Regions from separate parts of the Brevibacillus sp. B_LB10_24 genome, predicted to be linked through region 1. Evidence: riboswitches for the same ligand, from Rfam matches in the RefSeq annotation. Region 1 holds a riboswitch; each other region holds the start of a gene.
What was found. Region 1 has a riboswitch for thiamine pyrophosphate ahead of ACI7RC_RS25965 (ABC transporter substrate-binding protein). Riboswitches for the same ligand answer to the same signal wherever they lie in the genome.

Region 1 (8,011 bases):
TGGTCCTAGACGCAATCAAAAACAAGAAAATAAAGTGGACAGATGTTGTTCCTGTCAGTGACTACGCGTTTTTTATAGCCAAAATGAGCGATTCGTCAGGGGTATACCTCAACATGGGCGAGGAGCATACCGTACAAGAGCTGTACAAGGCCATGTCGATTGCCTCCGCCAATGACGCCACCGTCTTGCTGGCGGAAAAAGTGGGCGGCGATGAGCCTAATTTCGTCTCCATGATGAATAAAAAGGCCCAGGAATTAGGAATGAAAAGTACCTTTTTCGTAACCTCGTCCGGTTTGCCGGCCGATGAACTGGGAAAGTATACGCCGGCCAATTTTGACGGCAAGGACAATACCATGTCAGCTCGTGACGCAGCGATATTGGCACGGGCGCTGATCAAGGATTTTCCTGAAGCGCTGGAGATCTCCAAAATCCCGCGCTTTGTATTCCGCGAAGGAAAGCCGAATGCAACGCCAAGAGCCAATTACAACTGGATGCTCCCCAGTTTGCCGAATGAGTACCCGGGAGTCGACGGGTTGAAAACAGGGCATACTGATCAGGCTGGCTACTGTTTTACCGGAACGGCAACCCGTGACGGCATGCGATTAATCAGCGTCGTAATGGGAGCCGAAAGCATGACATCGCGGTTTAATGAGACGAAAAAGCTGTTTGATTACGGCTTCAGCAACTATAAGCTGACGAAGCAAGTGGATCAGGGGGCTGCCATCACAGGTTTCGAAACAGCTCCTGTAAAAAAAGGAGTCGACGTTACGGTTCCAGCAGTGACAGGCAGTGTCGTCTCTGTGATTACGAAGCCGGGGGACAACGTGAAGTTCACGCCGACTGTCACGTTTAACGACTTGACTGCCCCTGTTCAGAAGGGACAGGTTATCGGAAAAGTGATGTTCAAGGCAGAAGGAGATGCAGAGGGCGACTATCTGCAGCCTGATGATCTAAAGAATGCCGGCGTAGATCTGGTGGCTGGAGAGGATGTCGAACAAGGAAGCTGGATCCGCCTGTTTTTCAGAAGCATCATTCAGTTTATCGGTAACCTATTTAATGGGATTATTGGAAAATAAATAAGAAAAAAGCAGGTTGTCTATCATATGAAGCATCGTTTAAAATAGGGACAAGTTTCTAATATATTCCATCCATGGGCAGGAGGCTTGTCATATGGTTGAAGTAGGGACAGATCGGGTTAAACGGGGAATGGCAGAAATGCAGAAGGGCGGCGTCATTATGGATGTCGTCAACGCAGAGCAGGCAAAAATCGCGGAAGCGGCTGGTGCTGTTGCAGTTATGGCTTTGGAAAGGGTTCCCTCGGATATTCGCGCAGCCGGCGGAGTCGCCCGCATGGCTGATCTCGGCATCGTCGAAGAGGTTTTAAAGGCGGTTTCCATTCCGGTCATGGCCAAGGCGCGGATTGGTCATTTTGTAGAGGCACGGGTTCTGGAATCGATGGGCGTCGATTACCTCGACGAGAGCGAAGTGCTGACGCCGGCGGACGATCTGTACCACATCAACAAAAAAGAATTTACCGTTCCTTTCGTCTGCGGCGCTCGCGATCTGGGCGAGGCACTGCGGCGCATCGGCGAAGGGGCTTCGATGATCCGCACCAAAGGCGAGCCGGGAACGGGCAATATCGTAGAAGCCGTTCGTCACATGCGGACAATGCAATCGCAGATTCGCAAGGTTCAAAGTATGTCGTATGACGAGTTGATGGCGGAAGCCAAAACGCTTGGCGCTCCCTATGACTTGTTGGAGTACGTGCACAAAAACGGCAAGCTGCCAGTGGTAAACTTTGCTGCCGGCGGAGTTGCCACACCGTCTGACGCCGCTTTGATGATGCATCTTGGCGCTGACGGGGTATTTGTCGGCTCCGGTATTTTCAAATCGGAGAACCCTGAGAAATTTGCCCGGGCGATTGTGGAAGCAACTACTCACTACACGGATTACGAATTGATAGCCCGCGTTTCCAAAGGGCTGGGCACGCCGATGACAGGCATCGAGATTTCCAAGATTGGCGACGCAGACCGCATGCAGGATCGCGGCTGGTAAGGTGAAATGGCGATGAAAATTGGCGTTCTTGCCCTGCAGGGAGCAGTAGCCGAACACATCCGCATGCTGAACCAGGCGGGTGCAGAAGCGGTTGCGGTAAAAAAGGCAGAAGAACTGCGTGATCTGGACGGCTTGGTCATCCCCGGCGGAGAAAGCACCGCGATCGGGAAAATGATGCGAAAATACGGATTTATGGAGGCACTGCAGCCGTTCGCCGCAGAGAAAAAGCCCATCTTTGGAACCTGTGCCGGAGCGATTTTATTGGCGAAGGAAATTGTCGGCCAGGAAGAGGCCTACCTCAGGTTCATGGATACGACGGTAGAACGAAACGCGTACGGCCGACAGAAGGACAGCTTTGAAGTCTCCCTGCCGATTGCCGGCGTGGCACCCGATTTTCCCGCCGTGTTTATTCGGGCGCCTTATATCGTGGAAGTACGAGGTGCGGGACAAGTCCTGGCCAAATACGATAACAAGATCGTAGCTGCCCGGGAAGGACAGTTTTTGGCAGCGGCGTTTCATCCGGAGCTGACCGAGGACAGCCGTTTTCACAAGTACTTCCTGGACATGGTCAAAGAATACCGCGAGGACAAGGCACCTGTATAAGGTGCCTTTTTTGCGCTTTACACCCGTATAGATTTTGGTGTAAATTTAAATAATAATAGGGAAGAAAGCTTCGACGGGAACAAGTACTCTGTATTGATTGGTGCAGAGAGGCGGTGGCAGGTGCAAACCGTCCCAACAAACAGACGAATCCATCCCAGAGCGGCAAGGGAGATAACCTTGCCCGGCAGCGTGCCGTTATCACGTAAAAGAGGGTAAGTTGTCTGACGGATTTGAAGCGGACAATTTGCCAATAAGGGTGGCAACGCGGGTCCACACTCGTCCCTTAGCGGGAGCGGGTGTTTTTTTATGTTTGTATATAGCGATGGAGGGATATGTCATGTTAGATCCGAAGATTTTGCGACAGGATTTAGAAGGGGTCAGACGAAAGTTGGCCAATCGAAACGAAGATATTTCCGCTCTTGACCAATTTGCTGAAACAGATGAAAAACGCCGACAAGTCATCCAAGAAGCGGAAACCTTAAAAAATAAACGAAACACCGTATCGGAACAAGTCGCAGTACTGAAACGGAATAAGGAAAATGCCGACCATCTGATCGCGGAAATGAAGCAGGTAAACGACAGGATCAAGGAACTGGATGAAGAGCTTCGGCAGCTGGATGAGAAAGTGACGGAGATTCTTCTCAGTCTGCCAAACCTGCCGCATGAATCCACCCCGGTAGGCCAAACGGAGGAGGAAAATGTCGTCGTCAGAAAATGGGGCGAGCCAAAGCAGTATGATTTCCCGGTAAAGCCGCATTGGGAGCTGGCCAACGATTTGGGTATTCTCGATTTTGAATCGGCGGCGAAAGTGACCGGAAGCCGCTTTGTCTTTTACAAAAAGGCGGGTGCACGTTTGGAACGGGCCTTGATGAACTTCATGCTGGATTTGCATGTGAGCCAGCACGGCTATGAAGAAATTATCCCGCCATACATCGTGAACCGGACGAGCATGACCGGGACAGGCCAACTGCCTAAATTTGAAGAGGATGCCTTTCGCTTGGACGGCCCGGACTATTTCCTCATTCCGACCGCGGAAGTGCCGGTTACTAACATGCATCGTGACGAGATCCTGGACGGTGCCAGCCTGCCCCGGTACTATGCCGCGTTCAGCGCGTGTTTCCGCTCAGAGGCGGGTTCTGCAGGCCGTGACACTCGCGGGTTAATCCGTCAGCATCAATTCAACAAGGTAGAGCTGGTCAAGTTTGTGAAGCCGGAAGATTCCTATGAGGAATTGGAAAAGCTGGTGGCCAACGCGGAAAAAGTCCTGCAGCTGCTGGACCTGCCCTACCAGGTCCTGAGCATGTGCACAGGCGATCTCGGCTTTACCGCCGCGAAAAAATACGATCTTGAGGTATGGATTCCCAGCTCCAATTGCTACCGGGAAATTTCGTCCTGTTCCAATTTTGAAGATTTCCAGGCGCGGCGGGCCAATATCCGCTTCCGCCGGGACGCCAAGTCCAAGCCCGAGTTTGTTCACACGTTAAATGGCTCAGGCCTGGCCCTCGGCCGGACTGTCGCGGCCATCATCGAAAATTACCAGCAAGCAGACGGAAGCATTCTGATTCCCGAGGCGATTCGCCCGTATATGGGCGGGCTGGAAAGGATCGCCCCGTAAAAAAAGAAATATGCAGGCGGGAAGGCGCAGGCTCGAGTCTGCGCTTTTTCCCATTTGCAAAAAAGGCTAATCCCAAATATAATAAAGTGTAGGTGTTTTTTGTCCCCGTAGCTCAGTTGGATAGAGCGACAGTTTCCTAAACTGTGCGTCGGAGGTTCGAGTCCTCTCGGGGGCACCATTCTATCGATGTTGACAAATCAATACGCTTGGGGTGCTGGAATTGGCCGGCTGAGATTGTATCCCAATAAGATACTGACCCTTTAAACCTGATCTGGGTAATGCCAGCGTAGGGAAACCTATTTTGACACTTCTTTGTGCGTCCAACACGCGCTCCCGATCAGGGGGCGTTTTTTTATGTTCGCATCGCAGCATCAGGGGAGGAAGAGAAGATGAACTTGGGTAAGTGGAAATACGCCGTTTTGACGGGGTTAGCGATTTTTAGCCTGGCTGGCTGCGGCGGTCAAGGTCAGGAAGCGGGAGAACAAGGACATGCATCGGAAGGGCAAAGCGGAGCCGCACCCGTGCAGATAAAAATTGCCTTGGATTGGTCGCCAAATACGAACCACACAGGGCTTTACGCCGCCAAAGATCAGGGGTACTACCAACAAGAAGGGTTGAACGCGGAGATTGTCCAGCCGGGAGCAGGCGGCGCGGAGGCGATGGTCGCATCCGGTGACGCCGACTTTGCCGTCAGTTACCAGGAGGTCGTCTCCCAGGCCCGTACCCAGGGGGTGCCAATCGTCTCGATCGCAGCAGTCATTCAGCACAACACGTCCGGTTTTGCCTCTCCCGCGTTTAAAAATATCAAAACGCCGAAGGATTTTGAGGGCAAGACGTATGGCGGTTACGGTTCCCCGACGGAACTTGCCTTGCTTCAATCCGTCATGCAGTTTGACCATGCAGATGCCGGGAAAGTCAAGATCGTCAACACGGGGGAAGGAGATTTCTTTACTTCGATGAAACGGGATATTGATTTTGCCCTGATCTACTACGGATGGACCGGGATCGAAGCAGAGCTTCGCAAGGAACCGCTGAACATCGTCTACTTGAATCAGTACTCTGACAGCCTTGACTTTTATACTCCGGTATTGATCACCAGCGAAAAGATGATCAAGGAAAAACCGGAAATCGTCAAAGCATTTATGGCCGCCACCTCCAAAGGATATCAATACGCGATTGAAAAGCCGGAAGAGGCTGCACAGATTTTACTAAAAGCTGCCCCCGATCTGGATAAGGATCTGGTCGTTGCTAGTCAAAAATGGTTGAGTTCCCGCTACCAGGATGATGCACCGCGTTGGGGAGAACAGAAAAAGTCAGTATGGGAAAATTATGCAAAATGGATGTATGAGCATCATTTGTTGGAGAAGCCGTTAGAAGTAGATACGGCCTTCACTAATGAGTTTCTCCCGGACGGAAAATAAACAAAACAGGGAGACAAAAGCAATGCTGAACAGAACGTGGCTTCAAAAGTTATGGCCGCCGGCCGCGGCGATCCTATTCCTGTTGACGGTCTGGCAGCTGGCTGTCACCATATGGCCGGTTCCCGCCTGGATGCTGCCGAGTCCGCTGCAAATCCTCTCCGAGGGTGTGAGCAGCATGCCGAGGATATGGATGCATACGGCCTTTACCATTCGGATGACACTTATCGGGTATGTCGTGGGGGCAATCGTTGGATTTGTACTATCGTTCGTTTTACACATGCTGCCGCGGCTCAAAACGGCTTTTTATCCCTTGTTGATTTTGAGCCAAAACATCCCGATTATCGCTTTGGCGCCGCTGTTGATGATCTGGTTTGGTTTCGGGCTGCTCCCGAAGATCATCGTCATCACACTGGTCTGCTTTTTTCCCATTGCTGTCGCGACCCTGGATGGCTTTGCCCAAACGGATCCGGTGATGCTGAATTACATGAAGATGATCGGTGCCAGCCGGCGGCAGATTTTTTTCAAACTGGAGCTGCCCCATGCCATTCCGTACCTGTTCTCCGGGTTAAAGATCTCTGCGACATACAGCGTGATGGGTGCCGTCATTTCGGAGTGGCTCGGTTCGGATAAGGGGATCGGGGTCTACATGCTGCTTGCCAAATCCGGATTTCGCACGGACCGGGTCTTTGTAGCGATTTTTATGATCGTATTTTTAAGCCTGCTGTTATTTGGGTTCATCATCCTTTTGGAGAGATTGTGTACCAGGTGGAAGCCGAAGGTGTAGGCTGCGACGGGGGGGTAAAGCGTAACAATGGACTGCCAATTGAAACTCCGAAACCTTGCCAAAACGTTTCGAAGCAACGGAACGGAAAGAAAGGTGCTCGACAATATTACCTTGACGGTAAAAAAAGGCCAGTTTGTCTCGATCGTCGGCCCCTCCGGGAGCGGAAAGAGTACGCTGTTTCACATCATTGGCGGATTGATTCGGCCTACGTCAGGGCAGGTGTTCATGGACGGAAAAGACGTGACCGGGACAAAGGGACTGATCAGCTACATGCCGCAGCAGCCGGCGCTGTTTCCATGGCGAACGATCGTCGACAACGCCATATTGGCCAGAGAGGTAGCGGGACTGCCCCGGCGGGAGTCGATCGAAATGGCGAGAGAGTGGCTGGGCAAAGTCGGACTGCAGGGGTATGAACAAGCTTACCCCCATGTTTTGTCAGGCGGCATGCAGCAGCGAGTCGCTTTCTTGCGGGCGCTCCTGAGTCCACAGGAGTACATGTGCCTGGACGAGCCATTTGGCTCGCTGGACGCGCTGACGCGGTATGACATGCAAAAGTGGCTGACGAGCATTTGGGAGACTCAGAAGCGCTCGGTGCTGTTTGTGACCCACAGTATCGAAGAGGCGTTGTTCCTGTCGGATACGATCTACGTATTCTCCAATAAGCCGACAACTGTGCTGAAAGAAATAACCGTTCCTTTTCCCCGTCCGCGCGAGGAAGAGGTGATGGGAATTCCGGTTTTTCACGAGTTGAAGCGGGAGATTTACCAGCTGCTAAAACGAGAGCAGGGGCGTTTGGCAGAGTCGAGCGGGACGAAGGAGGAGATTTCTCATGCTGCGCCATATTGATGCCCATATTCATTTGGACAAGTATGAATCGGGTATCCAGCATGCCATGCTCAGTGAACTGGAGGATTGCGGCATACTGGGTGTCGTTGCCGTTTCGATGAATCTGGCGTCCTGCCGGGATAACCACAGGCTGCAGCTTCGATTCCCCCGGCAGGTCTTTCCCGCTTACGGGTTTCACCCCGAACAGGAGCTGATCGCCGAGGAGGAACTGGATCAGTTGTTTGCGTGGATTCGGGCGCACCAGGATGGGATGGCGGCAGTAGGGGAAGTGGGATTGCCGTATTACGAGCGAAAACAGGCGGAAGCTGAGGGCAGGGGCTTTGAGCTTGACCCCTATATCAGACTGTTGGACCGGTTTATCGCGCTTGCCGCCGAACTGAAAAAACCGGTTGTGCTTCATGCTGTGTATGAAGACGCCAAAACCGCCTGTGACCTGCTGGAGAAGCACAACGTCCGAAATGCCCATTTTCACTGGTTTAAAGGGGACGAAGAGACGGTCAGACGGATGGCGCAAAACGGGTATTACGTATCGTTTACACCTGATATCGCGTACGAAGCAGAAATTCGGGAACTGGCGGCTAGGTATCCGCTGGAGCAAATGATGGCCGAAACAGATGGCCCCTGGCCATTTGAAGGGCCGTTTCAAGGCCGGCAGACACATCCCCGGATGATTTCTTCTGTCGTTGG
Region 2 (8,011 bases), on a different contig from region 1:
ACGATGTATTTCTCCGCGACGAACAGGTCAACCTCCACGACGTCCAGCGTCTCCCGGTTTAGCGCGTGCAATACAAAAAAATGGTAGTTGGCAAAATGATCCAGCTTCGGCCGCTGAATGAAGTACAGGCAATCCTCGATGCTGAGCGGATGAAAGTGAAAATAAGTCCGCAGCAAATCAGACTCCTGTTCGCTCGGCTCGCTGAAATCCACCCAATACCACAGGATATCTTCGGCAGATAACTGTTCGAGAGAAAGATCGGTCAGAAAGCGGCGATCCGTCGTCAGCGCCTGGATTCTCAACACGGGCTGTTTCACATCCTTTGTCTTCTAAACTCGGCCAGCAGGGTTCAAATTCAGTCTGACCCGTTTTGGCAAAGGCTATCAGTCCATTTTGCAGAGTTTTTGACAGATACGCATGTTCTTCTCCGCTAAACGCAAAAAGACCCGCCTCGATGAAAGCGCGGGTCTTGCATTTGCTTCCTCTAATTTAACATCTGGAAGACTTGCTCTACGTCTTTGTCGCCTCTGCCGGAGAGGTTCACGATGAGAATCTGATCCCGGTTCATCGTCGGGGCCAGTTTCAACGCGTAGGCGACGGCATGGGAGCTTTCCAGGGCAGGGATGATCCCCTCTGTTTTGGACAGGATCTGAAAAGCTTCGAGCACTTCCTCGTTCGTCACCGTATAGTACTCGGCGCGGCCGGTTTCCTTCAAATAGCTGTGTTCCGGACCGATGCCTGGATAATCCAGACCGGCGGCGATGGAGTAGGTCGGCTGCGGATTTCCTTCCTCGTCGAGCAGCACCAGGCATTTGAAGCCGTGGATGACGGCCGGCACTCCTTTGGTCAGGGTAGCTGCCTGGTCGGGCTCGACGCCGATCAAGCGTACACCCGCTTCCTCGATGTAGTGGGCAAAGGCGCCGATGGCATTGCTTCCGCCCCCTACGCAGGCGATGACGGCGTCAGGCAGACGGCCTTCTTTTTCAAGGATCTGCCGCTTCGACTCTTCGCTGACAATCGCCTGAAAGTGCTTGACCATCGTCGGGAACGGATGCGGTCCCACTGCTGAGCCGAGCAGGTAGAACGTGTTCCGATAGTTTTGCACCAAATCGTTCAGAGCCTCGTCTACCGCATCTTTCAGCCTACCCTGTCCCTTGGAGACGGGAACGACCTTCGCTCCCAAGAGCTCCATTCTGAAGACATTGAGCGCCTGCCGCCTGGTATCTTCCGCTCCCATGTAGATCGTGCAATCCATGCCAAACATCGCACAGGCGGTCGCGGTTGCTACTCCGTGCTGGCCTGCTCCCGTTTCGGCGATGACGCGCTTGGCTCCCATGCGTTTGGCCAGCAAAATTTGTCCGATGACATTGTTGATTTTATGGGCACCGGTGTGGTTTAAATCTTCCCTTTTCAGGTAAATTTTCGCACCGTTGCATTTTTCTGTCAGGTTTCTCGCGTACGTGAGGGGATTTTCCCTGCCGACGTATTCCTTTAAATAGTACAAGTACTCTTGTTTAAACTCCGGATCGTCCTTGTACTTCTCAAATTGTTCGGCCAAATAGTCTAAAACCTCTTTCAATTCGGGCGGAACGAAGCTTCCACCAAACTGGCCGAAGTACCCCGGTTCAAACTCTGCTGTGCTCATGTGTATCTCCTCCTCAGCTCTTCTCCTGCTCTGCTCAGGGGCAGTGCATTTATAACCTACAATACAATCGGCCGGATAAAATGTCAATGAGGTTGCCCTAGTCGCTGAAAAAAAGGTGGCGGATCTTTTGAGTTTGAGAACATGGTGGCGGCGGAAGAAAAAAATGGGCGAGCTTCGTCTGCGGCACGCCTGCGGGGAAGCCGGGCTGGCCGTCTTCACTACAAAAAACGGCACTTCGACCAAAAAGGGCTGGAAGTAGTTCAACGTAGAATTTGGTCGACAAGCGTGTGCCGTTTTTTTCCGTTCCGACTGGGCAGGCGTTGCCAAGGACTGTGCTCGCTCCATTTTTTCTTCCTGCTCGTGCTGTCCTCACATTAAGAAACCAGCCCTGGCTGATGCAGGACTGGTTGAGATAGTTTGATTATCTTGTTAACGGCTTACCGGCTGAGGTGGGCAAGCTGTGGTGCTTTTTTGACCAGCAGGGTGAGCACGATGCCGGTTATGATGTATTCCGGCAGGATGTAAGACAGGTTGTATAGGAAAGAATACGTGGTTACCGGCATTCCTTCCGGGGCATAGGAGCCAAACCAGACCACGCCTGCGGTAAAATGGCATAACAAACGCACCGTTACGGCCATGAGCAAGCTGAGCCAGATTTTCGCGGTTTGATTGGCGCCGGACAGCCAGTTCGCCGAGCGGGCCAGGCCGACCAAGCCGATCGCCGTATAGGCTACCGGATACTCCAGAAAAAACTGGACCGGATGAACCACGTATCCTCCAATCAAATATTTCAACTCGCCGACGATCAGGCCAGCGATTAACCCCGCCGTCAACCCTCTGCGCAGCGCCACGATCACGATCGGCAGCATCACTAACGAAATGGAACCGCCCTGCGGCATCTGAAAAATTTTGACCATGCCAAGCACGTACGCCAGTGCTGCCATGATGGCGATCTCCGCCATGATTGTCAAACGCCCTGTATTCATCTCTTCCCCTCCGTATGTTGTTCACTTTCACTTCTGTTAGCCAAGCGTAAAAAAACTCCCCCCTTCATCGATGATCCGATGTGCGGAGGAAGTGTTGTTTACGAGCATACAGGTATGAAAAAAACCGTTGTGGAAGCAACGGTCTTCACATACGAGTCGACAAACAGGTGCGATGTATGCAAATCCCTCCGCTGGCATTATCCAGATCAGGTTAAACGGTCGATAACGAGTCAGTTATCCTCTCAGCCCAGTTTCCCAAGCTCCCGCATATATTGGTTACGGCACCATCATATCAGATCTGTATAAGATGTCAAGACAAACGGACTGCGAAAAAGGTTGTTTACCCAAACGCCAGGAAGGGAAAGGAACTGGGTAATTGGTCCCAGACATCAGGAGAGATTGGAGTAGAAGACAACCATGGCAAAAGTAGTGGTAAATCCGGCAACCATCAAGAAAAATATCATCAAAGGACTTCTTGAGCTGATCGATTCCGTGCCCGACAGCGATGAAGCTGCCGCCGTGAAACAGCTCATTTCCTATTTGAATGGTCTGCTGAGAATCAATGTGGTCACTCCGCCTACCACGGAAATCATGAGCATCATCAAACACGAGAAGCCCACCCTTTACCACGCCACCCGCCGGTCGCTGACGTCCACCAGCCATTTGAGCATGCTGTTTCAGATTGATATGAACCCGGACTTGGCAGCAGAGAGATTGCAGCAATACCAAAAAAGCAACTGAACGAAGCCCGTCTCCACAATTCCGAGACGGGCCTTTTTGTCTCATATCCGGTCATCTTCCCAGCGCTTCGCGTATACCTCGGCTGCTTCGCCGGCTTGATCCCGGGTCTTTACTTGGTTTGCAAAAGCGGCTGCCGATTGATCCAGCAGCCACTCCCGGACGGGATCTTCATTTACGTCCGAATCGACCTCCGTCTGTTCGTCGTCTTCCGCCTGTTCGGTAATGTAGGGTGTATCCAAATTTTGCTTGGTCGTCAGGATGTTTACCTGCACGTTTTCCTCTGATTTTTTCATCTTTGCTTCCGCCTTGTCTGCATGTTCTTACCTGGTACTATTTCCCGGCAGAACTGATCATATGCATGCCGGGATGAGCCATGAGTACAGGCCAAGACAACCCGTACGGAATATGAATTTTCCGTCTATTTTCTCCCGAGAGGAGTTGCTTCGTCAGGGAAGAATTACTTCAGAGGGCCTGACAGCAAAACGACAGGTTAGAAGCGTTCCTTACGGTTATGTTATCGATAGGATCTTTTGGAGGGTTACACTTGCGGATACGATATCTACCCCTTTTGCTCATTTTTGCGTTGTGTTTGCTGCTCCCGGGGTACACTCCTCACGCCGGCAGTGCGAAGGCTGCATCCATCGGCCCCAAGGGGCTGGGGACCGAGCAGCGGAATTGGGTGACCGGTCCCGAAAAACCGCAGATTTCTATGGAGCGCTACAGAGTAACGGTTCAAGATGATGTGACCATTCCGATGCGCGACGGCGTCCTCTTGAAAGGCCGCCTGTATTTGCCCCAGAAGAGCGGTCCATTCCCTACGCTGGTGATGCCAAACGGCTATGGTCACGACAGCCGTACCGGCCGGCAGATGGATCATCTGCCTTTTGAGATGGCACAGCGCGGGTATGCGGCTTTGCATGTGACTATGCGAGGGACCCCGCCGTCGAGAGGGGTCAAGAACCTCTACAATAAATTCGGGAAAGACGGCTATGACGTGATTGAATGGGCCGCCGAACAGACGTGGAGCGACGGCAACGTGGGTATGGTTGGCGCGTCCCTCTTAGGGATCAACCAATGGCTTGCGGCCAAGGAACTTCCTCCTCACCTGCGGGCAATCACCCCCGAGATCGCTTGTACGGATTGCTATGACACGCTGTGGTATCCGGGCGGGATGCTGCCCGGACCGGGCAGAGCAGCACGCGGCTTCCCGGAGTACACCTCGGCCGTCCAGCATCGAAATTTCGACAGTTGGTGGCGGGAGCGCACCGTACTGGCCGAGGATCTTCAAGCGATGGCCGACCACGGCATAGCCGTATTGATCTCAGGCGGCTGGAACGATTACATCACCCCGGGCAACGTGAAAGCTTTCGCGGAATACAGCACCATGAACGGCAGCAGCAAGCTCATCATCGGACCTGAGGCCCATACCTCGATCAAATCGCTTCTCCCCTACAGTTACAGAAATTACCAGCAACTCTGGTTCGACCACTATCTACTCGGGCTGGATAACGGCATCGACCAGGAGGATCCTGTGCTGATCTATGTGCAAGGACCCAATCAATGGCGGTTCGAAAAAGCCTGGCCGATCCCGGATGCCAATCTGGAAACACTGTATTTGAGCCAGACGCGAAGCGGGTCTGTCAAAAGCTTGAATGACGGTTCACTGTCGGCCGATAAACCCGCGGAGAAAAAGTCGGTTGCCAAGTACAGCTATTCTCCCGCTGCGGGACCCTTCCTGCCTGCGATGCGGAGCAACGACAACGGGATTACGCAAGCGGATCAACGCCCGTATGAAGCAAAAACGCTTACCTGGACCACAGGTGCGCTTTCCGTCCCTACGGAAGTGACGGGCAGCTTGAAATTTACCTTTTGGGCTGCAGCCACTGCGAAGGATACGGACTTTGTCATACAAGTGACAGACGTCGCCCCCGGCGGAGAGTCCAAACAGGTTACAACCGGCTACCTGAACGCCCCCCGGGCAAAGTCGCGCTCCCATCCGGCGCCGCTCACACCGGGTAAAATCGAACAATATGAGATCGAAACCTTGCCCACATCGTACGTCTTCGCGGCCGGACACCGGATTCGCCTAAGCATTGCCGGCGGGAGCAAAGCGCTGCCTCACCAGATCGCTCCCCAGGGACCGGGCCTCAATCCCACTCCGGCCGAAGTGACGATCTACCAGGATGCAACTCATCCTTCGAGCCTGGAGATCCCGGTGATCGGCACGAATTTGAAGGGGCAAGTTCAAAACCCGCCAGAGCAGAAGTGGACCAGCTTGTTGGAGCGCTTGAAGTCGCTCATGCAGCATCAGATAAACAAACCAGTCGCACGCCAATGAAGGCGTCCGACTGGTTTGTTTTATGTTCAAACGAGCGGTCCGAAATCCTTGTCCAGCTTCAGGAGAAATTTGGCGACTTCCTTCGCGTGATTTTTGACGTAGATGCGGTAATCCCCATCTTCGGGAACGGTTATGGTAATGGTACCTGTTCCAGTGGCAACCCGCTTGCTGTACACTTTCTCTGTGGAGACGGACATGATCCCGATTTCAAGTTCTCTTACCTGCTCGCATGCAACAGACCAAGTGACAGTCTCGCCTTTGGCCCATGCCGCCTGACCAAAATTGTTCTCGTGTTCGGCAGCCAGCCAAACAGTTAAATCCTTTCCGTTCGACGTGCTGATACCGCCTCCTTCTCGAGCTGCTCCCTCGGACGATTGAGTCGGCCCGGCTTCCGCCGTTGACGGACCTACTGCAGGAGCAATGGAAGATTCCACAGGCTTTCCGGCGGAACTAACAGCAAATGCCCCTCCTGTCCCGATGGTGGCGATCAGTACGATGCCTAAGATCACGAGGCCAGATTTCTTCTTTGTCGTGTCCATAATCGAAAAAAGGCGAGTCCTCATTCCCTTCTTCCCTTCGTAAAAGTTGGTTGAGAAAGACGTTTGGCGCCCGTCCCGGCTGCGGACGACGCCGATGATCGTTTCCCCGTAACGCTTGCGCTGCGCAAGGCTCATGCCTGCCAGTACCCGTTCATCGCATGCGATTTCCCCCTGCGCGGCAATCGCTTTTGCCATCAGATAGACAACCGGGTTGAACCAGTGGACGGCAGCCGCGAGCAAAACCACTGCTTTGTACCAGAGGTCGTTTCTCTTGAAATGAACAAGCTCATGCCTGAGAATGAAGTCCAGTTCATCGGAACGAAATGGAACGGGCGGCAGCAGGATGACCGGTCGGAAAAAGCCAACCAACATGGGGGTTGTGATCCCCTGACAAATCCTGATATGTATCTGACCTCCGACCTTCATTTCGGTTTTTACTGCACGGAAAACGTCTGCTGTCTCCGGATCAGTCACTTCCTCGCTCCAGCGGTTGACCAGTCTCATAAAGCGCCAATGCCGCCTGGCGTGGAGAGCTAGCTGGACGATCATGCCGATCAGCCATAGGCCTGCCGCCACTTGCCACAGGGCTTCAGGCGAACCCCAGCCTGTTTCCTGCCCGACAACCATCGGCATCAAGCGCTTACCGGCCTCTATGGGTTCAACAAGCACGGCCGGCATATCGGGTTTCAGGGAGAACAAAGCTGCCTCCCAATGCGGCCGAAAAGGGCAGAGCCACCCGATCACGATCGCCAGCCAAGTGTAATACAGCCACGTCGCAGCATAGCGCTTAGACAAAAGCGGCGTCGCAGCCATATAGGCCAGGGATACGACCGACATGCCGACCGAGCATTCCAGCAAGGCTCTGAAAAATGCTTCCATGTCACTCCCTCTTTTCTTGCAGCCATTTGCTCAGCTCGTCCAGGTCCTCATCCTTCAATTTTTTGCCGTCATACAGCGCGGCAACCAAGCTTGTAAAAGAGTTTTCGTGAAACTTTTCGATAAAGTCTCCGGTTTCAAACTGTACGTACTTCTCCTTGTCCACAAGCGGAAAGTAGGTACGTTCTTTTCCGTTTTTTTCCGACCGCAGAAACCCCCGCTCGACCAATCGCGACAGCAGGGTAAGAATCGTCTGGGCTTTCCATTCCTTTTCTCTTCCCAACTGTTCCATGATGATGTTCGTTGTGATCGGGGGTTGATTGGCCCATACCACTTTCATAATCTCAAACTCGGCATCAGGAAGCTTTTTCAGCTGATTCAAGGCATCACCTTCATTTTCTACAATTGTCTACAACCATATTCTACAAGCGTCTTAAATGGTTGTCAACCGTGGAAACTCAATACTTTGCCTGCCTTCATAAACACACAGCTAAGACCCGCATAACAAAAAATAAAGCGGCCGTCCGGGATACTAGGATAAAGCCCCGGACAGCCGCTCTGTCTCAATTCAGTCTATTCAACAAAATTCCTTGCTCGCCGGAGATAACCGTCAGTCCCTGCCGGTCATTCGTTGTACAGATGGCAAGCGACATACTGGTTGTCCACTTTCCTGAACACCGGCTTTTCCGTCTTGCAGATGTCCATGCAAGCGCTGCAGCGCGGATGGAACGTGCAGCCGGAAGGCGGATTTGCCGGGCTTGGCACATCTCCCTGCAAGACGATCCGCTCTTTCTTCAGCAGCGGATTCGGCTGGGGGACGGCAGATAACAAGGCCTGCGTGTACGGGTGCTTTGGCGATTGGAACAGCGCGTTCTTATCGGCCAAT
Region 3 (8,011 bases), on a different contig from region 1:
GCAGGGCTCCGATGACTCCGGTGCCAAAAATTTCACCCAGCGCAGCCGTCCAGGTCTTCTGGTATCGACTGTACAGATAACCGGCAAAAAAAGCGCCGATCATCCCGCCGGGGAAGGCCAGCAGCGAGCCTACACCCAGCAAATTGCGCAGCAAGCCGATGGCAAAGGCGACGATGACTGCCGGTCCGGGGCCGAGCAGAATGCCGGCAATCACGTTAATGCTGTGCTGGATCGGAAACGCTTTTGCCACCCCTGCAGGCAGCCAGATAAGGTGCGAACTGATCGTGCCGATTGCCACCAGCATCGCCATTATCGTGATCCGTTTAGTGCTGCCCAAGACCGTTCACCTCCCTTTTCAGTGCCTGCGCGGCTTGGCGGGGCGAATCGGACAGGCTGATCGCGGAGATGACAGCAATTCCATCAGCCCCGGATCGAATTACAGCCCCGGCATTACCGTGCTGTATGCCGCCGATGCCGACCATCGGCAGCGCAATTCCTCCGGATCGAAACATCTGGATGATCCTGGTACCAGCCACTTCTCTCGTATCTTTTTTCGTCTCCGTCGGATAGATCGGACCGACGCCGACATAATCGGCACCGATCCGGACCGCTTTTTGCGCTTCTGCCAGATTGTGGACGGAGACTCCCAGGATTTTTCCGGCGATCCTGGAGCGGGTGCTGGGTATATCCCCGTCCTCCTGTCCGATATGCAGCCCGTCAGCGTCAAGCGTTTCCATCAGTTCAAGATCGTCGTTTACAAAAAAAGGAACCCCGTATCGCTTGCAGATCTTTTGCAGTTCTTTTGCCAGTTCCGCTTTATTCGGGCCGAGAGCGCCTTCTCCTTTTTCCCGAAATTGAAAACACGTAACTCCTCCCTTCAGGCTTTCTTCCAGAACTGCAACCGGATCCGTTCGGCAATTGACGCTGCCTATCACAAAGTACAATTTCAACGCTTCGCGCAATGAAGACGCCTTCGTCATCATAAGGGTACCTCCTTTCGTTTAAGCCCTTCGGCCGAGGACAACTCCCGGTCGGTCAGCAAAGAGAGTTGATCCAAAAACGCAGCTTGAAAGCTCCCCGGGCCGCGGGATCCTTTCGCTGCTTTCTCCCCGCAAAGTCCTGCCATCGTCATAGCCGCAGCTGCTCTCTCGGCAACGGACAGAGAGACAGCCACTGACTTGGCCAAAAACAAGCCGATCAGCGCAGTTGCCAGGCAGCCTGTGCCGGTCACTTTGCTCATCATTTCACTGCCGTGCTCCACATGAAATAGCTTTTCGCCATTCGTGATCACGTCTGTCTTCCCCGTCACAATCAAAGTAGTTTGCAGCTGTTTGGCTAACCGGCAAGCAAGCCGTTCAACGCTGCTGCCGACGTCTCCGTCCACCCCTTTTCCCGCCCAGCGCTCACCTGCCAGGAAGCCGATTTCCGCAGCATTGCCGCAAATTGCATCCGGTCTGACTTCTTCTATAATGCGGTTCACTGCCTCTTTGCGCAGCCGGGACAAGCCGGCTCCAACAGGGTCAAGAACGACGGGAATGCCGTTTGCTTTGGCCGTTTTACCGGCAAGGATCATTCCCTCTGCGATATCGGGTTCAAGCGTACCGAGGTTTACTACCAGGGCATCCGCATGGGCGGCGGCCTCGCACACTTCCTCTGGGTGATGGGCACACATCGGACTTCCCCCGGCAGCAAGCAGGCCGTTGGCGACAAAGTTGACCGTCACTCGATTGGTGATCAGGTGAACCAGCGGTTTTTTTGTCCGAATTTGCTGTAACATGTTCGGAAACGGGATCATTTGTTAACACCCACCCACTGACTGTACTTCCGATAGGCCCAATGATTGGTTGGACCGTGGCCGGAGCCGATCGACAGCGGGTATTCGATTGCCGCCTGGATAAACGCTTTCGCCGTCTTAACCGCAGCAAGGGGAGTCTTCCCTGCTGCAAGCTCTGCCGTGATCGCGGCGGAAAAGGTGCAGCCTGTGCCATGCGTGTGGTTGGTATACACCCGCGGTCCCGTCAATTCATAATAATCCCGGCCGTCAAAAAACAAGTCTGTCGCCGCGTCCTCTTCCAGATGCCCCCCTTTGATCACGACATGCTGGGCCCCCATATCCGCGATTTGTTTTGCTGCTTCTTTCCGGTCGGCCAAGCTGTTCAATGTTTTGCCGGTCAATTTTTCCGCTTCCGGGACATTGGGCGTTACGATCTTGGCGAGCGGAAGCAGGTGTTCCTTCAAAGCTTGCACTGCCTCCTCCTGCAGCAGACCGGTTCCGCCTTTGGCGATCATCACCGGGTCTACCACGAGATTGCTCCAGCCGAACCGCCTGATACAGGACGCGACCGCCGCAATGATCTCTCCGCTAAACAGCATGCCGGTTTTCGCCGCCTGCGGGGCGAGATCAATCTCAATCGCTGTCAATTGTTCTACAATGGCTTCCACTGTCAGCTGGTAAACCCCCCGGACACCCAGCGTATTTTGCGCCGTAACCGCAGTCAGCACCGACATCCCGTACACGTCCAGCTCCTGAAACGTCTTGAGGTCTGCCTGAATCCCCGCTCCTCCGCCGCTATCCGAGCCGGCGATGGTCAATGCTTTGGGAATGCCCGTCCCAAACGTCCTCACTTCTCATCCGCTCCTCTCTTTTTTCAAGCGCAAAAAAGCCACCCTCCGAGGAAGGTGGCTAAAAGCTCGAGTATGCATGCTCCATAGTCCACACCACTTCCCTCCGCCAGTACAAACTGGATCAGGTTCAAAGGGTTGATGAACTCATTCATCTCTCAGCTTTTGTGTATCAAAGCACCCCTAGTGGAAAACAATATGCAATTACCTGTTATGGTAGCAGAGACTGCAAAAGTTTTCAACCTGCTATTTCAGCATCGAAAGCATCGCCCAGCGTCTCTCCGTGCGCTTTTTGTACTTGGGCAGCGAACGGTAAATGTCTACAGCCTCGCGAAACGCCGCCTTTGCCTCGCTGTTTTTGCCAAGCTGCGCGTACAGTTGGCCCAGCAGGTAGTAGCTCTTGCAAGAGGAGGAGTTGATTTCCCGGAAACGCTCCAGGAAGCTGAGCGCCTTTTCCCGGTCGGAGGCGGAAAACGCTTCGGCCAGATCCAGATAAGGTTCGCCGTACTTGACCCGCGGATTCATCGCCAGCGCTTTTTCGATCAGCTTTTCTCCGTCCGCCAGGTTCCCCAGCTTAAGTCGGCAAAGCCCCAGCTGATACCAGAATTCCGCCGATTCTGACATGACGGACTGGCTGTTCTCCAGGTAGGACAAAGCCTCTTGGTAGCGTTTTTTCTCGATCAAAATATGCGCGATTTCCAGCTTTGACGAAGTATGATGCGGATTCAGCCTGACTTCCTGCTTCAGCTTGGCCAGCCTTCTGCTTTGTTTCAGGGGTTTGACCCAGTTTGGCAAAATTCCCACAAACCGCATGTCCAGAAAGTAGAGAATCACCAGTAAAAGAATGATAGCGATAAACGGATTGCCCGTGATCCAAAACAACAGGGAAAACAACAGAAACTTGCTCAAAGAATCACCTCTATATACTGCTGCTCTCTTTATTCTATCAATTGCATCGCCTGAAGTCGATCTTTATGCACATGATCTTGCCATTTAGCCCCAGCTCGAGAAGACCTCTGCGGGTGAAAGGAGGGCCCCTCTCGCGGCAGGATGCTTTTCCGACAGCATTTTTGCTGTAGACTTCGAATATTGTTGTAATAAAAAACTCAGGTGCTGGCGACATCTCCTCAATTGAACTCCACATTTTATTTACGGTCACACCACAGCGAAACACTTTTAGAAAGGAAGGGAACAGATGAACGTTTCGGATTGCTGTGGCGCTGCGACGAAGGTGGAACACCGGCCGGATCATCCCTTTTTCTATGACGACCTGTACGATTTGAAGATACCCGTACTTGTTTGCACCCAATGTGGAAAAGTTCTTGGTCTTACTCCAGGTAAGCCCCGTGAGGATCAAAACCTGTAACGATGTCGCCAGGATGTAGCTTGCCATCGCCGAGAAGGACTTTAACGGAGGTTGCGCTGTCATTGAAGCGCTTCCTGGAAGGAGAATGGCTATGCAGTTGCAAAGAGCCTTGACCCAAAACAGAAAAGCGGATTTATGGATGGAACTGGTTCAAACGGTCAGCGGCTTGTTGTTGGTCGGATTTTTGTGGACACATATGATTTTCGTCGCCTCCATTCTTTTGGGTGCAGGCGCCTTCAACAAACTGGCCCACTTCATGGAGCAATTTTACCTGCTGCACCTGGCAGTCGCGTTCATCATCCTGACGGTCGGGGCCCACCTTGGCGCCGTGCTGCGCCGGATCCCCAGCCGCTGGCAGGAGCAGAAGACCGTCTGGCGGCACGCGAAGATCATCCGGCATCAGGATACCTGGTCTTGGCTGTTTCAGGCGGTAACCGGCAGCGCCATGCTGCTTTTGATCATCATTCACGTCTTCGTCGTGGTGTACGCCGGGATCGACGCAAAGCTAAGCGCGGGCCGCATTCACTCGTGGATGCTTTGGTTTTACCTCATCTTTCTGGTTATGGCCGAGTACCATGCCAGCGTCGGGCTGTATCGCGCCCTGGTGAAATGGGGATTTGTCAAACGGCACAGTCTGAAACGGGTGCTTACCGTGGTCACGATCTGCACCATTCTGCTCGGTCTGGCCAGCATATGGGTATTTTTCTCGCTGGGGGGTTCCGTATGAGCCGATATGACAGCTTTACTGCAGACGTATTAATTGTCGGAGCCGGTCTGGCCGGGGAACGGGCTGCGATCGAAGCCGCCACGCAGGGCCTGAATGTCATCATCCTCAGCTTGGTTCCGCCCAGGCGTTCCCACAGTGCGGCGGCTCAAGGCGGGATGCAGGCTTCTCTCGGCAACAGCGCAATGGGGAGAGGCGATAATTCCGACGTTCACTTTGCTGACACAGTGAAAGGTTCAGATTGGGGCTGTGACCAGGAGGTTGCCCGGCTGTTTGCCGAAACGGCGCCGATTGCCGTTCGGCAAATGGCCTTTTGGGGCGTGCCGTGGAATCGGGTGGTCGCCGGTTCCCGGATGTACGACGGTGCCGAGATTCGCGAGGACGCGGATAAGGAAGGGCTGATCACCGCCCGCAACTTCGGCGGAACGGCGAAATGGCGCACCTGTTACACGGCGGACGGCACCGGGCATACGCTGCTCTACACGATGGACAGCGTCGTCATCAAGCTGGGCATCACCGTCCACGACCGGACAGAGGCGATCTCCCTGATCCACGACGGCACTCGCTGCCATGGCGTGGTGGCCAGATGCCTGCGGACCGGCAAGCTTCGGGTCTACGCCGCAAAGTCCACGGTCATCGCTACAGGAGGCTACGGCAGGCTTTACGGTGCTTCTACCAACGCGATTATCAATGAAGGCAACGGCATGTTCATCGCTCTGGAGACTGGGGTCGTCCCGCTTGGCAACATGGAGGCGGTGCAATTTCACCCGACAGGCATCGTCCCCTCCTGGATCCTGATCACGGAAGGCGCCCGCGGCGACGGCGGCTACCTGCTGGACAAAAACCACCACCGGTTCATGCCGGATTACGAGCCGAAAAAGAAAGAGCTCGCATCGCGTGATGTGGTGTCCCGCCGGATCATGCAGCACATCCGCAAAGGCTTTGGCGTCGACAGTCCCTACGGGCCTCACGTCTGGCTGGACATTCGCCACCTCGGGGAAAAACACATCAACACCAACCTGCGGGAGATCGCCAATATCTGCCGGAATTTTGCCGGGATCGACCCCATCCACGACCTGATCCCCGTCCGCCCTACCCAGCACTACAGCATGGGCGGCATCCGGACCAATATCGACGGCATGGCCTATGGCCTGGAAGGCCTCTTTGCCCTGGGTGAAGCGTCCTGCTGGGATTTGCACGGATTTAACCGGCTGGGCGGCAATTCTCTCGCGGAAACGGTCGTCGCCGGGATGATCGTCGGTGAAAAAATAGCCAAGTACACCAAGGAAGTCTCTGTCCAGGTAGCGACCTCGTTGATCGAAGAACACGTCGGCGTTCAGGAGGACCGCATCCGAGCTCTGATCGACTGCCGCGATGGAACGGAAAATGTCTATGAACTGCGCCGCGAAATGGAAAACACCCTGAGTGAAAACGTCGGCATCTTCCGTTCAGAGGAGCCCTTGAAAAAAGCGGTTGCAAAGCTCCACGAACTGCACCAGCGCTCGCTTCGGATCGGGCTGGCCAGCGGCGGACAAGGCGCCTCCCCCGAATTGGCCTCCGCGCTGCGGATGCCTGGAATGATCAAACTGGCTTACTGCATCGCCGCCGGAGCACTGGAACGGAAAGAGAGCCGCGGCAGCCACTTCCGGGAGGATTATCCGAAGCGGGATGATGAAAACTGGCTAAAGCGGACACTGGCCTATTGGCCGCCCGGCGCACCCAAGCCCGTGCTGCAATACGAGCCGGTCAAGATCACCGAGCTGCCGCCAGGCGACCGAGGATACGGGGAAGCGAGCAAGGAAGCCTCCCAGTCGAAATAATAACCCTTCGATGCTGACAGAAAGCGAGGGAAAAAGCAATGAGCCAGCGCCAACTGACGTTTCACATCTTTCGTTACAACCCGGAAACTCCAAAAGTCAAACCGGATATGCAGGCGTTCGTGCTGCCGGAGGAACCGGGGATGACCCTGTTTATCGCGCTCAATAAAATTCGCGAAGAACAGGATCCGACACTCGCCTTCGATTTTGTCTGCCGGGCCGGGATTTGCGGCTCCTGCGGCATGCTCATCAACGGAAAGCCTACATTGGCCTGCAAGACGCTAACCAAGAACTTGCCAGCGGAGATTACCCTGATGCCTCTCCCCGTCTTCAAACTGCTCGGCGATTTGTCAGTCGATACCGGCACCTGGTTTCGCGATGTTTCGCTGCGGACGGAGGCCTGGGTACATACGAACAAAACCTTTGACCCCGCGGCAGAGGAAGAACGCATGAGCAACGAGACAGCCCTGCAAATCTACGAGGCGGAGCGGTGTATCGAATGCGGCTGCTGCATCGGCGGCTGCGCCACCGCCAACATCAAGCCGGACTTCATCGGAGCGGCAGGCGTCAACCGGGTCGGCCGCTTTATGCTCGATCCACGGGATGAACGGGATGAGCAAGAGTACTACGACGTAGTCGGCAGCGAAGACGGAATCTTCGGCTGCATTGGCTTAATGGCTTGTGACGACAATTGTCCGATTGGCATTCCGCTGCGGGACCAATTGGCTTATGTACGGCGAAAAATGGCCGTTGCCGGCTGGAAGCGGTAGGCCTATACATTTGCTAACTTCGCCTTGGCCAAACAGAGCAGACAGCCTGCTTCTGCTTGGCTGTTTTTGTATGGATGAAACGAATCGCTTCTCTGTGTCGTATAATCATTAGCATCCATTATCAGGAAATGAGACTGGTACGTACCTTCATGGGCAGGTGGTTCTATATGAGTTGGCAAATGAAATCGTGTTTTTCGCTGTTGATTTGCCTGGCGCTTGCCGGCTGCAGCGTAAATCAGGGAGCAAATGGAAACCAGGATCGTGAAAATGGACTGGCGGAACTGCAGGAGAAAAATGGCATCCTGGTCGAGGAATTGAACGAAACAGCGGAACGATTGACGCAAGTAACCCATCTGCTTCGCAATCTGCCCGATCTGTCTGTCACATTAGCCTATATTCAAACAATCGAGGAAGAATCGGGCGCGCACTACTTGATCGCGGATGATGTGGAATGGCTGACGGGAGAAGAGGCTGTGCAGGCAATCGTCGAAGATACCCGTGTCAAGAAAGAAGATGTGTCGCTGCCAAACGGTTTTTACGTCAGAAATACGCTAAGCGAACACCGCAAGGCAGCGCTTGCGAAGGATACGCTCATCTATCTGCTGGAAGGCGCAGCACACCGATACACGGCATATGCTGATTTCACCCAAAACAAAAGCGCCTTGAAGGACCGGCTGTTTTGGCTGTACCAGACCGGAGGCAAAGTCGTGCT

Region 2: another riboswitch for thiamine pyrophosphate. It lies ahead of thiT (energy-coupled thiamine transporter ThiT); the one in region 1 lies ahead of ACI7RC_RS25965 (ABC transporter substrate-binding protein).
Region 3: another riboswitch for thiamine pyrophosphate. It lies ahead of thiD (bifunctional hydroxymethylpyrimidine kinase/phosphomethylpyrimidine kinase); the one in region 1 lies ahead of ACI7RC_RS25965 (ABC transporter substrate-binding protein).

What each region holds. Positions count from the first base shown of each region.
Region 1 is NZ_JBJQOQ010000048.1:21,547-29,557, reverse strand. Features, by position in the region: gene ACI7RC_RS25990 (D-alanyl-D-alanine carboxypeptidase family protein) at 1-1,076, shown strand, start outside; gene pdxS (pyridoxal 5'-phosphate synthase lyase subunit PdxS) at 1,171-2,055, shown strand; gene pdxT (pyridoxal 5'-phosphate synthase glutaminase subunit PdxT) at 2,068-2,658, shown strand; T-box leader at 2,720-2,945, shown strand; gene serS (serine--tRNA ligase) at 2,996-4,273, shown strand; tRNA gene ACI7RC_RS25970 (tRNA-Arg) at 4,375-4,451, shown strand; TPP riboswitch at 4,471-4,583, shown strand; gene ACI7RC_RS25965 (ABC transporter substrate-binding protein) at 4,663-5,694, shown strand; gene ACI7RC_RS25960 (ABC transporter permease) at 5,717-6,478, shown strand; gene ACI7RC_RS25955 (ABC transporter ATP-binding protein) at 6,506-7,324, shown strand; gene ACI7RC_RS25950 (TatD family hydrolase) at 7,308-8,011, shown strand, end outside.
Region 2 is NZ_JBJQOQ010000032.1:29,517-37,527, forward strand. Features, by position in the region: gene corA (magnesium/cobalt transporter CorA) at 1-305, opposite strand, end outside; gene trpB (tryptophan synthase subunit beta) at 485-1,645, opposite strand; gene ACI7RC_RS22105 (hypothetical protein) at 1,773-1,904, shown strand; gene thiT (energy-coupled thiamine transporter ThiT) at 2,083-2,631, opposite strand; TPP riboswitch at 2,798-2,908, opposite strand; gene ACI7RC_RS22115 (hypothetical protein) at 3,049-3,372, shown strand; gene ACI7RC_RS22120 (hypothetical protein) at 3,414-3,665, opposite strand; gene ACI7RC_RS22125 (CocE/NonD family hydrolase) at 3,917-5,710, shown strand; gene ACI7RC_RS22130 (M56 family metallopeptidase) at 5,737-7,128, opposite strand; gene ACI7RC_RS22135 (BlaI/MecI/CopY family transcriptional regulator) at 7,130-7,507, opposite strand; gene ACI7RC_RS22140 (ABC transporter ATP-binding protein) at 7,750-8,011, opposite strand, start outside.
Region 3 is NZ_JBJQOQ010000012.1:124,188-132,198, reverse strand. Features, by position in the region: gene thiW (energy coupling factor transporter S component ThiW) at 1-337, opposite strand, end outside; gene thiE (thiamine phosphate synthase) at 324-983, opposite strand; gene thiM (hydroxyethylthiazole kinase) at 980-1,795, opposite strand; gene thiD (bifunctional hydroxymethylpyrimidine kinase/phosphomethylpyrimidine kinase) at 1,792-2,625, opposite strand; TPP riboswitch at 2,707-2,817, opposite strand; gene ACI7RC_RS13475 (tetratricopeptide repeat protein) at 2,869-3,531, opposite strand; gene ACI7RC_RS13470 (hypothetical protein) at 3,569-4,051, opposite strand; gene ACI7RC_RS13465 (succinate dehydrogenase/fumarate reductase transmembrane subunit) at 4,080-4,715, shown strand; gene ACI7RC_RS13460 (fumarate reductase flavoprotein subunit) at 4,712-6,532, shown strand; gene ACI7RC_RS13455 (fumarate reductase iron-sulfur subunit) at 6,571-7,299, shown strand; gene ACI7RC_RS13450 (hypothetical protein) at 7,467-8,011, shown strand, end outside.